Regions from separate parts of the Comamonas sp. JNW genome, predicted to be linked through region 2. Evidence: riboswitches for the same ligand, from Rfam matches in the RefSeq annotation. Region 2 holds a riboswitch; the other holds the start of a gene.
The links. Region 2 has a riboswitch for manganese ahead of mntP (manganese efflux pump MntP). Riboswitches for the same ligand answer to the same signal wherever they lie in the genome.
Positions count from the first base shown of each region.

Region 1: it holds a riboswitch for manganese, as region 2 does, so the genes downstream of both, DCO45_RS08805 (TMEM165/GDT1 family protein) here and mntP (manganese efflux pump MntP) in region 2, are expected to answer to the same signal.

Region 1 covers NZ_QETI01000004.1:297,576-305,782, reverse strand. Annotated here, with positions in the region: gene DCO45_RS08820 (homoserine O-acetyltransferase) at 1-622, opposite strand, end outside; gene DCO45_RS08815 (Lrp/AsnC ligand binding domain-containing protein) at 774-1,265, opposite strand; gene putA (trifunctional transcriptional regulator/proline dehydrogenase/L-glutamate gamma-semialdehyde dehydrogenase) at 1,370-5,233, shown strand; gene DCO45_RS08805 (TMEM165/GDT1 family protein) at 5,340-5,912, opposite strand; yybP-ykoY riboswitch at 6,009-6,122, opposite strand; gene DCO45_RS23345 (RNA-binding protein) at 6,354-6,749, shown strand; gene DCO45_RS08795 (RNA-binding protein) at 7,005-7,610, shown strand; gene DCO45_RS08790 (SDR family oxidoreductase) at 7,699-8,207, opposite strand, start outside.
Region 2 covers NZ_QETI01000003.1:180,704-188,910, forward strand. Annotated here, with positions in the region: gene DCO45_RS06485 (NCS1 family nucleobase:cation symporter-1) at 1-1,003, opposite strand, end outside; yybP-ykoY riboswitch at 1,423-1,585, shown strand; gene mntP (manganese efflux pump MntP) at 1,606-2,175, shown strand; gene DCO45_RS06495 (DUF808 domain-containing protein) at 2,618-3,619, shown strand; gene DCO45_RS06500 (OmpW family outer membrane protein) at 3,855-4,466, shown strand; gene DCO45_RS06505 (aminotransferase class I/II-fold pyridoxal phosphate-dependent enzyme) at 4,565-5,848, opposite strand; gene DCO45_RS06510 (YeiH family protein) at 5,967-7,058, opposite strand; gene DCO45_RS06515 (LysR substrate-binding domain-containing protein) at 7,226-8,125, shown strand; gene DCO45_RS06520 (response regulator transcription factor) at 8,144-8,207, opposite strand, start outside.

The DNA.
Region 1 (8,207 bases), on a different contig from region 2:
AGTGGCCGCCGTGGAAGTCCGGGTCGGTCACGATGGCGCGGCGGGCCACCTCGTTGAACGCAATGTTCTCGGCCGACAGACAGGGCGCGCTGGCCACCACCACCGCATGGCGCATGCGGTCGGGGTACTGCAAGGTCCAGGACAGTGCCTGCATGCCGCCCAGGCTGCCGCCCAGCACGGCGGCCAGTTGCGTTATGCCCAGGCGGTCGAGAAGCAGCGCCTGGGCATTGACCCAGTCCTCCACCGTCACCACCGGGAAATCGGCGCCATAGACCTGGTCCATGTCCTTGTCTGCATCCGGATTGCGGTGCATGGGCCCAGTGGAGCCAAAGCAGGAGCCCAGGTTGTTGACGCCGATGACAAAGAACTGGTTGGTATCGACCGGCTTGCCCGGGCCGATCATGTTGTCCCACCAGCCCTCGCTCTTGGGCTGGCCCTCGTAGTAGCCGGCCACATGGTGCGAGGCGTTGAGCGCATGGCACACCAGGATGGCGTTGGAGCGGTCGGCATTGAGCTGGCCGTAGGTCTCGTAGGCCAGGTGGTAGTCGCGGATGGAGGCGCCACTTTGGAGCGGGAGCGCCTCCGGGAAATGCATTGATTGGGGTGTCGCAACGAATGACATAAAAAACCCGGCAACGCTAAAAACGAGGCCGGGTCGATGGAATGCAGTCGCCTACCGAGTCTTTAGCTGGATTTATAAAGCGCCCGCAAGCTGAAGCAAATCGGCGCCGTGAAATCTCAGTGTACTGCAAATCGGCCGCGCATGGGCTGCATCAACTGCCGCCCAGGTAGAGCCGGTTGGAGCTTTTGACCTCTTCCATCACCGCGTAGGTGCGGGTCTCGCGCACGCCGGGCAGCTGCCACAAAACCTCGCCGGCAAAGTGGCGGTAGTGGTTCATGTCGGCCACGCGGATCTTGACCAGGTAGTCAAAGCCGCCAGCCACCATATGGCACTCCATGATCTCGGGCCGCACCTGCACCGCCGCCTTGAACTCGTCAAACACATTGGGGGTCGTGCGGTCGAGCAGCACCTCGATGAAGACCAGCATCGCCGCGCCCAGCTTTTGCGGGTTCAAGCGCGCCTCGTAGCCGGTGATATAGCCTTCCTTGGTCAGGCGCTGCACGCGGGCCAGCACCGCCGTGGCCGACAGCGACACCGCCTCGGCCAGCTTCAGGTTGGAGATGCGGCCGTCGCGCTGCAGCACAGCCAGAATACGCAGATCGATGCGGTCCAGGTCCTCCGGTGGGTCGATGATGGCGGTCATGGGCTGAATTTTTCACTAAGAATGGGCCACATTATGGAGAGAAATTCAAACCATAAACGATCACACTGGCGGCATTCACTATCTACTTGCTAACCGAGCCCGCCATGACTGCCAACGCCGTTGTTGACAACCAGCCCACCACCACCTCGTCCCTTTCGGCCGCAGACAGCAGCCCATCTGGCGCAAGCGCTCCTGTTTTTAATGAGCTGGTGTCGGCACTGCAGCCCGCCTCGGCGCTGCGCGCGGCCATCACCGCCGCCTACCGCAAGCCCGAGCCCGAGGCCCTGCAAGCGCTGCTGCCCCAGGCTACACCGCCCGCCGCCATCGCCCAGGCGGGCGACGCGCTGGCGCTGCAGCTGGCCCGCAGCCTGCGCGAGCGCAAGGCCGACAGCGGCCGCTCCGGCCTGGTGCAAGGCCTGCTGCAGGAGTTTGCGCTGTCGTCGCAAGAAGGCATTGCGCTGATGTGCCTGGCCGAGGCGCTGCTGCGCATCCCGGACACGGCCACCCGCGATGTGCTGATCCGCGACAAGATCGCCCACGGCCAGTGGAAGGCCCATGTGGGCAAGAGCCCGTCGATGTTCGTCAACGCCGCCGCCTGGGGCCTGGTGCTGACCGGCAAGCTGGTCGCCACGCACAGCGAAGGCTCGCTGGGCCAGTCGCTCACCCGCCTCATTGGCCGGGGCGGCGAGCCGCTGATCCGCAAGGGTGTGGACATGGCCATGCGCATGATGGGCGAGCAGTTCGTCACCGGCGAGACGATTGGCGAGGCGCTGAAGAACGCCGAGCGCCTGGAGGCCAAGGGCTTCCGCTACTCCTACGACATGCTGGGCGAAGCGGCGATGACCAGCGATGACGCCAAGCGCTACCTGCGCGACTATGAAAACGCCATCCATGCGATCGGCAAGGCCAGCCATGGCCGGGGCGTCTACGAAGGCCCGGGCATCTCGATCAAGCTGTCGGCGCTGCACCCGCGCTACAGCCGCGCCCAGTACGACCGCGTGATGACCGAGCTCTACCCGGTGGTGCTGCAGCTGGCCGTGCTGGCCAAGGGCTACAACATCGGCCTCAATATCGATGCCGAAGAAGCCGACCGCCTGGAGCTGTCGCTGGACCTGCTGGAAAAGCTCTGCTTTGCGCCCGAGCTGGCCGGCTTTGCCGGCATCGGCTTTGTCGTGCAGGCCTACCAAAAGCGCTGCCCCTATGTGCTGGACTTCATCATCGACCTGGCCCGCCGCAGCCAGCACCGGCTGATGGTGCGCCTGGTCAAGGGCGCCTACTGGGACAGCGAGATCAAGCGCGCCCAGATCGACGGCCTGGAAGGCTACCCGGTCTACACCCGCAAGGCCTATACCGATGTGTCCTACCTGGCCTGCGCGCGCCAGCTGCTGGCCGCACCCGATGCGGTCTACCCCCAGTTCGCCACGCACAACGCCCACACCTTGGCCACCATCTACCACCTGGCCGACCCGGCCCGCTACCAGCCCGGGCAGTACGAGTTCCAGTGCCTGCACGGCATGGGCGAGCCGCTGTACGAGCAGGTCGTGGGCCGCAACGCCAGCGAGAACCTGGGCCGCCCCTGCCGCATCTATGCACCCGTGGGCACGCATGAAACCCTGCTGGCCTACCTGGTGCGCCGCCTGCTGGAGAACGGCGCCAACACCAGCTTTGTGAACCGCATCGCCGACCAGGACATCCCCCTGGCCAAGCTGGTGGAAAACCCCGTGACCACCGCCCAGCAGTGGGCGCAGAGCGAAGGCCAACTGGGCCTGCCCAACCCGCACATTGCCCAGCCGCGCGCGCTGTATGGCGCAAGCCGCAGCAATTCGGCAGGGCTCGACCTGTCCAACGACGACCGCCTGCGCGCGCTGCAGAACGAGCTGCAGGCCAGCGCCCAGATGGCCTGGCATGCCCAGCCGATGCTGGCCGATGGCGCGCCCGCATCCACCCAGGCCAGCGAGCCGGTGCTGAACCCGGCTGACCACGGCGACCAGGTCGGCAGCGTCACGCAGGCGTCGACCGAGCAGGTGGAATTTGCGCTGGCCGCCGCCCAGGCCGCCGCTGCCCGCTGGAAGGCCACCCCGCCCGCCCAGCGCGCCGACTGCCTGGCCCAGGCCGGTGACCTGCTCGAAGCGCATATGCCCACCTTGATGGGCGTGCTGGTGCGCGAGGCCGGCAAGACCTGCTCCAACGCGATTGCCGAAGTGCGTGAGGCCGTGGACTTTCTGCGCTTTTACGCCGCCCAGGTGCGCAGCTGGGGCCAGGCGGATTACCAGGCGCTGGGCCCGGTGGTCTGCATCAGCCCCTGGAACTTCCCGCTGGCCATCTTCAGCGGCCAGATTGCCGCCGCGCTGGCTGCCGGCAACACCGTGCTGGCCAAGCCGGCCGAGCAGACCCCGCTGATCGCGGCTGCCGCCGTGCAGGCGCTGTGGCAGGCCGGCGTGCCGCGCGATGTGCTGCAGCTGCTGCCGGGCACCGGCGAGACCGTGGGCGCCCGCCTGGTGGCCGACCACCGCGTGCAGGCCGTCATGTTCACCGGCTCGACCGAAGTGGCCCGCATTCTGCAAAAGACGCTGGCCCAGCGCCTCGACGCCCAAGGCCAGCCCGTCACCCTGGTGGCCGAGACCGGCGGCCAGAACGCGATGATCGTGGACTCGTCCGCGCTGGCCGAGCAGGTCGTGGTCGATGTGCTGTCCTCGGCCTTTGACTCGGCCGGCCAGCGCTGCTCGGCGCTGCGCGTGCTGTGCGTGCAGGAAGAAGCGGCCGACCGCCTGCTGCACATGCTGCGCGGCGCGATGCAGGAGCTCCAGCTGGGCAACCCCTGCCAGCTCAAGACCGATGTCGGCCCCGTCATCGATGCCGAGGCCAAGGGCGTCATCGACCAGCACATTGCCCGCATGCAGGCCGCTGGCCACCAGGTCTGGCAAAACAGCGGCGCCAGCGCGCAAGGCACCTTTGTGCCGCCCACGGTGATCGCCATCGGCCAGCTCTCCGAGCTCAAGCGCGAAGTCTTCGGCCCGGTGCTGCATGTGCTGCGCTACCGCCGCGAGAACCTGCCCCAGCTGCTGGCCGACATCAATGCCACCGGCTACGCCCTCACCCTGGGCCTGCACACCCGCATTGACGAGACCATTGCCCAGGTGGTCAACGCCGCGCATGCCGGCAATATCTATGTGAACCGCAATATCGTCGGCGCCGTCGTCGGTGTGCAGCCTTTTGGCGGCGAAGGCCTGTCGGGCACGGGCCCCAAGGCCGGCGGCCCGCTGTACATGCTGCGCCTGCTCAGCCGCATGCCGGCCACGGCCACCGTGGATGCGCTCGCCCACCTACCGCGCATGGCCGGTAGCGAGGCCCCGGCCGCCAGCACCGGCCAGCGCGGTAATGCCCATGGCCTGGAACAGGCCGATGCCGCCCCCGCCGCTGGGCTGGAGGCGCTGCAAAGCTGGGCCAGCCAGCAAGGCCAGGGCGATCTGGCAGCGCTGTGCCAGCGCTATGCCGCCCATACCGGCAACGGCTTTGCGGCCGAGCTGCCCGGCCCCACCGGTGAGCGCAATCTGTATGTGCTGAGTGGCCGTGCGCGCGTAGCCTGCGTGGCCAGCACCAGCAGCCTGCTGCTGGCCCAGCTCGCCGCCGTGCTCGCCGCGGGCTCCACCGCCGTGTGGCCCGCAGGCAGCAGCCAAGCCAGCCTGCTGGCCCAATTGCCCGCCTCGGTGCGTGCCTCGGTGCAACTGTCTGCGCACAGCGAGCAGGCCTTTGTGCAGTCCGAAGCCTTTGATGCGCTGATCGTTGATGCCGCCAGCGGCTGGCTGCCCACGGCCAGCACCTTGGCGGGCCGCGCCGGCGCCATCGTGCCGATCACCGCCCAGGCTGCCGACGGCAGCGTGCCGCTGTTCCGCCTGCTGGCCGAGCATGCCATCAGCATCAACACGGCTGCGGCTGGCGGCAATGCCAGCCTGATGACCTTGGACTAACGCTGAGGCTTGGGGGGGGGCGCCCCATGGAAAAAGGGCTGGAGATCGCAAGATCCCAGCCCTTTGAGTTGGTGCGTTGCTAGTGTTGCTAGCGCAGCCAGCGCTATCAGTCCATCGTCGTGAACAGCGCGGCCACACCCAGCACCAGGAAGATCACCGCGCAGACGCGGTGGATCCAGCGGATCGGCAGCCTCTTGGTGATCTTGTCGCCAAACCAGACCACCGGCGCATTGGCCAGCATCATGCCGATCGTGGTGCCTGCGACCACCCAGTAATAAGAAGCGGGGTACTTGGCGGCCAGGCCCACGGTGGCCAGCTGGGTCTTGTCGCCCATCTCGGCCAGGAAGAACAGCAGCACGGTGGTGCCGAACACACCCCAGCGGCCGCTGCTCTTGCCCGCTTCGTCCTCGTCGATCTTGTCGGGGATCAGCATCCAGCCGGCCATCAGGATAAAGGACACGCCCAGAATCCAGCGCAGCACATCGGGGCCCAGCATCGTGGTGATCCAGGCGCCAACGGCACCGGCCAGCGCATGGTTGACCAGGGTCGAGACGAAGATGCCCAGCGCAATGGGCCAGGGTTTGCGGTATTTGGCAGCGAGGACGAGGGACAGCAACTGCGTCTTGTCGCCCATTTCGGCAAGGGCGACGACGGCGGTCGAGAGGAGAAAGGCTTCCATGGAGTGGGGATCGTTATTGCAGCCGGATATCGCAAGACAGCATTGACCGCATCGCGACTCCGGCATGGGATCGCAACGTGGTCAATGGTCTCGCCCAGCATCCTCATCACCAGATGCCGTGTACGCCATAGGCCGCGAAGGCCCAAGTTTGTTGACGCACACTCTGCGGCGCATTGCGCGCCCAGCAGGCTACTCCCCAAAGACTGGCGCATCATACGCCCAAAAGCGATGTTGCGCCGCAACACCCACGCCCTCCAGGGAAAATACCAAGGGCTGGTTGCAGCAACTGTCAACACAGCGTAAGGCGATTCACCCATAATGGTGAAGCTCAATGTGCCCCCGGGTACACTAGAGCGCGCGGTGATCCGTCTTGGAAGTTGTCACAGGTTTGTTGATTGCATCAGGCTCCATCGCTTTTTTTACTTTTTTCGGAGTCCTCAAATGGGCAACAAACTTTACGTGGGCAACCTGCCTTACTCTTTCCGTGACAGCGATCTGGAAAGCACTTTCAGCCAATTCGGTACCGTCTCCAGCGCCAAGGTCATGATGGAACGTGACACCGGCCGTTCCAAGGGCTTCGGCTTTGTGGAAATGGGTTCGGACGCTGAAGCACAAGCTGCTATCGAAGGCGTGAACGGCCAAGGCTTTGGCGGTCGTAACCTGGTCGTGAACGAAGCACGTCCAATGGAAGCCCGTCCTCCACGCAGCGGCGGCTTCGGCGGCGGTGGTGGTGGTGGCCGTGGTTTCGGCGGTGGTGACCGTGGCGGCTTCGGCGGCGGCGATCGCGGTGGCTTCGGCGGCGGTGGCCGTGGCGGCTACGGTGGCGGCAGCTACTAAGCACATCACATCCAAAACCTCTTAGAGGTTTTGACAGTGAGATGACGGGTTTTCCCGGAAAAAAGGCCTCTTTGAGGCCTTTTTTGCATCTGGTTGCAGCTTCTGCGCCACAACAGAGGGGCACAACTATCCCATTCCCGGTTTTTATGCCAGAAAATAAAGGATGGAGCATTCCTCCATTGGGCTACTGCGATAGATGACCGGTGTTCTACAGGGCGCGATCGCATTATTTAAGAGTTATCAGGAGTCCCTCAAATGGGCAACAAGCTTTACGTCGGTAATTTGCCATACCAGGTTCGCGACAACGATCTGGAACAGGCCTTTGGTCAGTTTGGCAGCGTAACCAGCGCCAAGGTGATGATGGAACGCGACACCGGTCGCTCCAAAGGTTTTGGTTTTGTAGAAATGGGCAGCGATGAAGAAGCCCAAGCTTCGGTCAACGGTCTGAACGGTCAGCCCCTGGGCGGTCGCAATCTGGTCGTGAACGAAGCACGTCCCATGGAGCCCCGTCCTCCCCGCAGCGGCGGTGGTGGTTTTGGCGGCCCCCGTGGTGGTGGCTTTGGCGGCGGAGGCGGTAACCGTGGCGGCTTTGGCGGCGGCGGCGGCGGTGGTGGTGGCTACGGCGGCGGTGGTGGCGGCGGCTACGGCGGCGGTGGTGGTGGTGGATACGGCGGCGGCGGAGACCGTGGCGGCTACGGTGGTGGCGGCGGCGGTGGCTATGGCGGCCGTGGCGGCAATGACCGCGGCTTTGGTGGTGGCGATCGTGGCGGTGAGCGCGATGGCGGCTTCCGCAGCCCCTACGGCAATGGTTCGCGCAACCGCGGCGGCAACCAAGGCTACGACAACAACGACGATTATTGATGCCTGCAGGCACCGCCCAGCGCTGTGCCGCACCGCAACGACAAAGCCCCGCCAGGGGCTTTTTTCATGCCTGGCTTAGGACCTGCTTTCAGTCTTGACCCGGTGGCGCCTCTTGCACCCGCTCGCGGTGGCGGTGCTTGCGCGGGCGGTTGGCCAGCGCGCGGTCATAGAGGGCATTGGGCAGGCAGCGCAACAGCCGCGCCACCCAGCCCATCTGCCAGGGGATCACGGCATAGCTGCGCGCCTTGGCAATCACTGCAAAGGCCTTGTCGGCAAAGGCCTCTGGCTGCATCAAGAAGGGCATGCCGTAGCGGTTGTGGCGGGTGAGCGGCGTGGCCACAAAGCCCGGGCAGATGGTGACCACCTGCACGCCGCTACGCTTAAGCTCCACCCGCAGGCTCTCGCAGTAGCTGATGACGGCGGCCTTGCTGGCGCAGTAGGCGCCGTGGCCGGGCAGGCCGCGTATGCCGGCCACGCTGGCAATGCCCACCAGCTTGCCGCTGCCGCGCGCCTGCATGGGGCGCACAAAGGCATGGAAGGTCGCGGCCATGCCGATCACATTGGTCGCATAGGTCTGGGCCATGACCTCCAGGTCCT
Region 2 (8,207 bases):
ACAGGCTGGCGAGCACCAGCAAGGGCTTGTTGGGGATCTTCTCGACGATGTCGGTCGGGCTCAGGATCAGCGTGCCATCAATCGCCAGCTGGCCGCCGGTCAGCACGACGACGATCAGGCCGAAGATCAGCATGTTGATGGGGATGCCCCAGAAGTTGCCCTTGACCACGGCGCTGCGCGAGGTGGCACCCCGGGTGAAGTCACAGAAATTGAGCACAAAGGTGCCATAGATGGCGACCCACAGCGAGGCTGCACCCATGATCTGCACCCACATCGCCGCACCTGTGCTGGGCTTGGGCGCCGTCCACTGGATCTTGCCGCCCGAGCTGTACAGCACCCAGCCGGCCAGCGCGATAAAGGTCACCAGAATCACCGGGCCAGCAAAGGCCTCGTACTTGCGGATGCTCTCCATGCCCCAGCAGGCAATCATCGTCTGCACCACCCACAGCAGGCTGAAGCTGATCCAGCCGAGCACCGGCAGGCCCAGCACCTGGTGCGCCAGCAGCGACTGCAGGCTGGGGAAGAGGGTGATCAACAGCACATCGAGCACCTTGGAGGCCAGGTAGGTCTGGATGCCGAACCAGGCAATCGCGACACCGCCCCGGATCAAGGCCGGGATCTGCGCACCCCGGGTGCCAAAGCTGATGCGGCTCATCACCGGAAAAGGCACACCCGTCTTGGGGCCCATGAAGCCCGACAAGGTCAGCAGCACAAACAGCAAGGCAGCGCCCATCATCAGCGCCGTCAGAATCTGCCAGCCACCCAGGCCCAGCGCAAACAGGCCGATGGCAAAGGCGTAGTTGCCCAGGCTGTGCACATCATTGGCCCAGAGCGTGAACAGGCTGTAGGCACCCCAGGAGCGGCTGTCTTTCTTGGTGGGCGCGAGGTCTTTGTTGTAGAGCGAGGGGCATACGCCGGCGGGCAATGCACCGGCCGCTGCGGGGCGCTGCTGTGCGGGGTTGAAGGCAAAGCCTGCGTTCTGGTCTGCTGCAAGATCGGTCATTGACATCCTTGGATCGGGCGCATCCAGCTGCGCCTTATTTGCGGCCTGGCGGCCGGGTTTGTCTCGTCATGTGCGCGGGTCCATGCATGGCATGTGCAGCACAAGACAGGCCTCAATGGCTATGCGTTGTGTGCACATATGCATACATTAAGTGTATACAAAACACCTGAAAATGAACTAGGGGCAACCCTCGGTGAAGTGCCACGCTGTTACTTGGGAGACGCCTTGGCTGCCTCTGTCAGAGGGTGCCAAGGGAGAGCTGCAATACATGAGCTTGCTCATGTTTCGGCTTGTAGCGGTTGGCGTTTTGCTGGGTCCAGGCCGCAACAGCAAGACGGAAATACGATCCATTCCTAAAGAACTTGGCGCGGTTGGGGCCATGTGCTCCTAAGCGCTGCGCAGCGTTTAGACTGCGGCTTCCCTTGGGGAGTAGCCTGCTTCCGCGCTGGAAGCGTCTGCGTCAACATACTCGGCATTTCGCATGCTGTGGCGCAGACATCCGTTCTTCGGTTGGCGAGACCATCGGCATGCCAGCACGACCTCGGTCGGGCAGTGGTGGCGTGCCGTTGTGCTCATGCCCGACTGTCCTAGAAGAACCTCCGATGAACGCTGCTTCCATTTCCCTGTTGGCGCTTGCCATGTCCACCGATGCCTTTGCTGCCGCGATTGGCAAAGGCTCTGCCCTTGTCAAACCCCGTTGGTCCGAGGCGCTGCGCACCGGCCTGATCTTTGGTGTCATCGAAGCCATCACGCCGCTGGTGGGCTGGGCGCTGGGCTATGCCGCGGCCGATTATGTGAAGGCCTGGGACCACTGGATTGCCTTTGTGCTGCTCTTGGTGCTGGGCGGCCGCATGGTGCTGGGTGCCTTCCAAAGTGCCGATGAGCCCGAGATGAGCCGGCCCGCGCGCCATGGCTTCTGGCTGCTGGTCGCCACGGGCTTTGCCACCAGTATTGACGCGATGGCGGTAGGCGTGGGCCTGGCCTTTCTGGATGTGAACATCACCGTCGTTGCGCTCAGCATTGGTTTTGCCACCTTTGCGATGGTGACCCTGGGCGTGATGGTCGGCCGCATTCTGGGCAATATCACGGGCCGCTGGGCAGAAGCGGTGGGTGGTGTCGTGCTGATTGCCATTGGCTCGCTGATTCTGTACGAGCACATGGTGGCCGTATAAAATCAAAGCCCTCCGCTGGCGTGGCAGAGGGCTTGGCTGCGTTTTGCGCTGTAGGAGCGTTGCTACAGGCAAAACAAAGCCCCGCAGAGCAGGGCTTAAGTGAGAGAGATCAGTGGGCTTGCAATTGCTGCGGGTGCCGGGTTTTTAGTTCTGGCTCAACCGCTTGCAGGCTGCGCTGGTATCAGAAGCGGGCAGGAGCACGCTTACGGTCACGTTCGTCTTCAGGCCAAATAGCAAACACTTCAGTCATTTCAGTCCTTTCACCTTTCTGGTGTAGATGGGTGTACAACGGGCCGCGCGCTGAAGTTGTTGACAAGGCCTGCATAAAGTTTTGTGAACAAGCTCCAACAAAACGTAGAAATCACCGTTTTATAGGGTCTGACACAGCATTGCACCGCGAAATCGCTATGATTTGCCACCGAATTTGGATTGGGAGTGCGTAATGGCTGGTGCTGGTTTGTTGATGTTGCTCGATGATATTGCGACCTTGCTTGACGATGTGGCGCTGATGACCAAGACGGCTGCGGGCAAGAGCACGGCCATCCTGGACGATGTGGCCACGCAGACCAAGGTGGCGGTGCAGAAGACCGCGGGGGTGCTGGGCGACGACCTGGCGCTGAACGCCGAGCAGGTGACTGGGGTCAAGGCCAACCGGGAGTTGCCGGTGGTCTGGGCGGTGGCCAAGGGGTCGCTCAAAAACAAAGTCATCTTGGTGCCGGCAGCGCTTTTGATCAGTGCTTTTGCGCCTTGGTTGATCACGCCGCTGTTGATGCTTGGCGGCGCTTTTCTGTGTTTTGAAGGGGTGGAGAAGGTGCTGAGCCTGTTTCACAAGCCCGGCAAACAGGCGCCCCATGATGCCGTCAAGGAGTCCGAGCAGGCGGCGCAGATGGGCGTGGCGCCATCATCCGTGAAGGCTGCCAGCGAGAAAAACATGGACCCGGTGGCCTATGAAAGAGCCAAGGTGGCGGGTGCGGTGCGTACCGATTTCATTCTGTCTGCAGAAATCATCGCCATCGCGCTGGGCACCGTGGCCAGCAAGCCGCTGTGGGAGCAGTTTGCGGTGCTGGTGGCCGTGGCACTGGCGATCACCGTGTTTGTCTATGGCCTGGTGGCCGGTATTGTGCGCATGGACGATGTGGGCATGTGGCTGATGCGCAAGACCAGTGCCGCAGCCCAGGCCCTGGGCCGGGGCCTGATTGCGTTTACGCCCTGGCTGATGCGTGGCCTGTCGATTGTGGGAACGGCTGCGATGTTCATGGTGGGCGGCAGCTTGCTGGTGCATGGCATGGGCCCGATCGAGCATTGGTTGGAGAGCACCGTAGCCCCGATGGGCGGTGTGGTGGCCATGCTGGCCCCAACGCTGGTGCACGTGGCCGTCGGTGCGGTCATTGGTGGCCTGGTGGTGCTGGCGGTAGAGGCCTGGCACAAGATGCGCGGCCACTGATCGACAGCAACCACGGATGGCTGCTGGCCGCGTCCCTCGGGCGCGGCGCTGCAAGAAGCAGAAGGCGGCATCGCAACAGCGGGCCGCCTTTTTTCATCGCTTGTTTTGTCGGGTTGATCTGGGTCAGGGCAGCCTGGCCCGCATGAGCAGAAGATGCTGAACATGGACGGCAGACAAGGGCCGGTTCCGCAACTTTTCAATCCATGCGAGCAAGATCGCAGCGAGGGCAATGACGATGAAAAAAATGATGTTGGCAGCGGCAGCTGTATGTGCAATGGCGTCGGGCGCGGCGATGGCGCAAGAGGCGCAAAGCCCCTGGCAAGTGCGTGTGCGCGCCGTGCATCTGGACAGCGCCAACAAGGACTCCACCGGCCTGGGCCTGTCGATCAATGACAAGACGATTCCCGAAGTGGATGTGAGCTACTTCTTCACGCCCAATATCGCGGCAGAGCTGGTGCTGACCTACCCGCAAAAGCATGACCTGCGCTCGGACGGCGCCAAGATCGGCACGCTCAAGCACCTGCCGCCCAGCCTGCTCGCGCAGTACCACTTCACCAATATGGGCGCCTTCAAGCCCTACCTGGGCGCTGGTGTGAACTACACGCGCTTCTCGAACGTGAACTTTGCACCGGCTGTTGAGGCCGCGCTCGATCCATCGATCAAGAAGAACAGCTTTGGCCCGGCGCTGCAGATCGGCTTTGACTACATGCTGGACAAGCACTGGTCGATCAACGTCGACGTGAAGAAGGTCTACATCAAGACCGATGTGCGCTCGGCCGGCACCAAGGTGGGCACTTTTAAGGTGGATCCTTGGTTGCTGGGTGTGGGTGTGGGCTACCGCTTCTAAACAGGTCCTCATGCCCGCTCCTGGTGATCCAGGAGCCACAGAGCACTGTGTTTGAGCCGCTTGTTGAAAGCGGCTCTTTTTTTGCGTGCGACGGCCCCTCAGACCTTGGCCAGCGCCTGCTCCAGATCGGCCAGCAGGTCATCGACATGCTCGATGCCGACCGACAGGCGCACCATGCCTTCGCTCACGCCGGCTTTCTCCAGCTCTGCGCTGTCCAACTGGCGGTGCGTGGTCGAAGCCGGGTGCGTCGCCAGCGATTTGGCATCGCCAATATTGACCAGGCGGGTGAACAGCTGCAGCGCATCCAGAAAGCGGGCACCGGCGGCGCGCCCTTCGCCGTCTGCGGCGTTGAGGCTGAAGGACAGAATGCCCGAGGCGCGGCCGCCCGACTGCTTTTGCAAGGTGGCATGGTCCGGGTGGTCCGGCAGGCCCGCATAGCGCACCCAGGCCACCTTGGGGTGCTTTTGCAGCGTCTCGGCAATCTTTTGCGTGTTCTCGCAGATGCGGTCCATGCGCAGCGCCAGGGTCTCGATGCCTTGCAGGATCTGGAAGGCGTTCTGCGGCGAAATGGCTGCGCCCATATTGCGCAGCGGCACGACGCGCGCGCGGCCGATGTAGGCCGCAGGGCCCAGCGCTTCGGTGTAGACCACGCCGTGGTAGCTCACATCGGGTTCATTGAGGCGCTTGAAGCGCGCCTTGTGCTCGGCCCAGGGGAACTTGCCACTATCGACGATGGCGCCGCCCACGCTGGTGCCATGGCCGCCCAGGTACTTGGTGAGCGAATGGACGACGATGTCGGCGCCATGCTCGATGGGGCGCAGCAGATAGGGCGAGGGCACGGTGTTGTCCACGATCAGCGGCACACCATGGCGGTGGGCCACATCGGCGAGCGCGCGGATATCGGTCACATTGCCCAAGGGGTTGCCGATGGACTCGATGAACACGGCCTTGGTCTTGTCGTCGATCAAGGCGCCAAAGCTGGCCGGGTCGCGTGGATCGGCAAAGCGCACCTCAATGCCCTGCTGCGGAAAGGTATGGGCAAACAGGTTGTAGGTGCCGCCATACAAGGTGCTGGCCGAGACGATGTTGTCGCCCGCTTCGGCCAGCGTTTGGATAGCTGCGGTGATCGCTGCCATGCCCGAGGCCAGCGCCAGCGCGGCAATGCCGCCTTCGAGCGCGGTCACGCGCTTTTCCAGCACATCGGTGGTCGGGTTCATGATGCGGGTGTAGATATTGCCCGGCACCTTCAGGTCAAACAGGTCGGCGCCGTGCTGCGCGCTGTCAAAGGCGTAGGCCACCGTTTGGTAGATGGGCACGGCAGCAGCCTTGGTAGTGGGGTCGGGCGAATAGCCTGCGTGAACGGCCAATGTCTCGATGCGCATGGTGTTGGAATCCTTGTGTGCTTGGCGGAATGAATCGTTGGTTGTTGTAGCAGTTTTGCGCGCCGGGCCAACGATTTTTTGGGTATGAGCTTATGAGGCCGCAGAGCCCCGAGCCCCCTCAGAGCCAGGTATTGACCGCCAGCCCGCCCAGCACCAGCCAGACAAACAGCACCAGGGCCAGCAGCAAGGGCTTGATGCCCGCAGCCCGCACGGCGCGCACATGGGTGGTGAGCCCCAGGCCGGCCATCGCCATCGTCAGCAAGGCGTTGTCCCACTGCACACCGATGGCGAGCGCCTGCGCCGGGATGACGCCCAGCGAATGGATGCCCGCGACTGCGACAAAGCCCAACGCAAACCAGGGAATGGTGATCTGGCGGGCCTGCACGGCGCCACCGGCTGCCGGCTGCCGGACCGCTGCAGCGCTGCCAGGGCGCCTGGCCAGCCACAGCGACAGCGCGATCAGAAACGGGGCCAGCATCATCACCCGCACCATCTTGGCGACCACGGCGGTGTCGGCCGCGCTGCTGCTGATGGCGCCGCCAGCAGCGACCACCTGCGCCACCTCATGCACGGTCGAGCCCACCCAGAGGCCATAGCCGGACTCGCTCATCTGCAGGCTGGGCGCGAGCCACTGGTAGAGCACCGGGTACAAAAAGGTGCCCACGGTGCCAAAGACCACCACGGTGGCGATGGCGACCGCCACATCATCGGCGCGCGCCTTGGCCACCGGGGCGGTGGCCAGCACGGCCGCTGCGCCGCAGATGGCGCTGCCCGCGCCCACCAGCATGCTGGTGCGGGCATCCAGCCCCAGCCAGCGCTGGCCCAGCCACTGCGCCAGCACAAAGGTGCTGCCGAGCATCAGCGCATCGATCAGCACGCCGCTGGCGCCGACGGCGGCGATGTCCTGGAAGGTCAGGCGCAGGCCATAGAGGATGATGCCCAGGCGCAGCAGCTGCTGCTTGGACAGGCCCACCCCCGCAGCCGCCGGCGCCTGCACCCAGCCGTAGACAGTATTTCCCACCAGCATGCCGATGACGATGGCCAGCGTGAGCGCGCTCAGCCCATGGCTGCCAAACCAGGGCAGGGCCGCGAGCGTGCTGGCCAGCCAGGCAATGGCCGCACACAGCAGCAGGCCCGGTGCCAGGCGTTTGGCGCCATCGAGCCAGTGGCCGTTGCGCAGTTGGGGGAGGGAGAGGGGGGCGAGTGACATGGGCGGTTCCAGAGGCCCTGGCAGGGCCAAAAGCGGTGGCCTGCCGGGCGATATGGAATCACTATAGAAATTATTCTTATATCTGTATAACTAATTGTTTGGTTAATATCTACCGATAAAATAGGTAGATATTTTTTATCAACCCAAGCGCCTTGTGCGCCATCAATATGCTCCATCTCAGCCTGCGCCAGTGGGAGGTCTTCTGCGCCATCGCCCACAGCGGCAGCACCGTCGCTGCGGCCCAGGCCATCGGCCTGTCGCAATCAGCGGTCAGCGCCGCTTTGCAGCAGCTGGAGGCGGGCCTGGGCGCGCAGCTGTTTGCGCGCAGCGGCAAGCGCCTGGTGCTCAATGATCTGGGGCGCAGCCTGTGGCCGCAAGCGCAAGGCTTGCTGGAGCTGGCCTTGCAGCTGGAGCAGGCCACGCAGCAGACCGAGCCGATGGCGCCCGTGGTGCTGCGGCTGGCGGCCAGCACCACGATTGCCAACCATGTGCTGCCGGCCATCCTGACGGACTTCATGCAGCGCTATGCGCTGGTGCGGTTTGAGGTGGTGATCGGCAATACGCGCGAGGTGGCCGAGGCGGTGGGCGAGGCCAGTGTGGACCTGGGCTTTATCGAAGGGGTGAGCCACTGGCCGGCGCTGGAGGTGCAGCCCTGGCGCGAGGATGAGCTGGTGCTGATTGCCGCGCCGGGCCATGCGCTGGTGGCCGCTGCCGGCCACAGCCCTGTCAGCGCCCAGCAGCTGGGCGCTTGCCGTTGGCTACTGCGTGAAGAGGGCTCGGGTACGCGCGAGGCAGTGGAGTTTACCGTGCTGTCCCAGCTGCGGGAATGGCCGATTGCGGCGGTGCTGGGCAGCTCCGAAGCCATTTGCACGGCGGTGGCGCGCGGGGCGGGCATCAGCTGCCTGTCACGCGTCATTGCCCAGCCCTGGATCGAGCGCGGCGAGCTGGCCGTGCTGCACAGCCTGTTGCCGCCGATGCGGCGCCAGTTTTCGCTGCTGCAGCGCCAGGGCAAGCAGCGATCGCCGGTGCTGCAGGCCTTGGTGCAGGCCTGTATGGACGCTGTCTGAGCCCAGTTGAGCAGGTTCTTAACGAACGTGCTGCTTGTCGAGCTTGCGCGCCAGGGTGCGCCGGTGCATGCCCAGGCGGCGC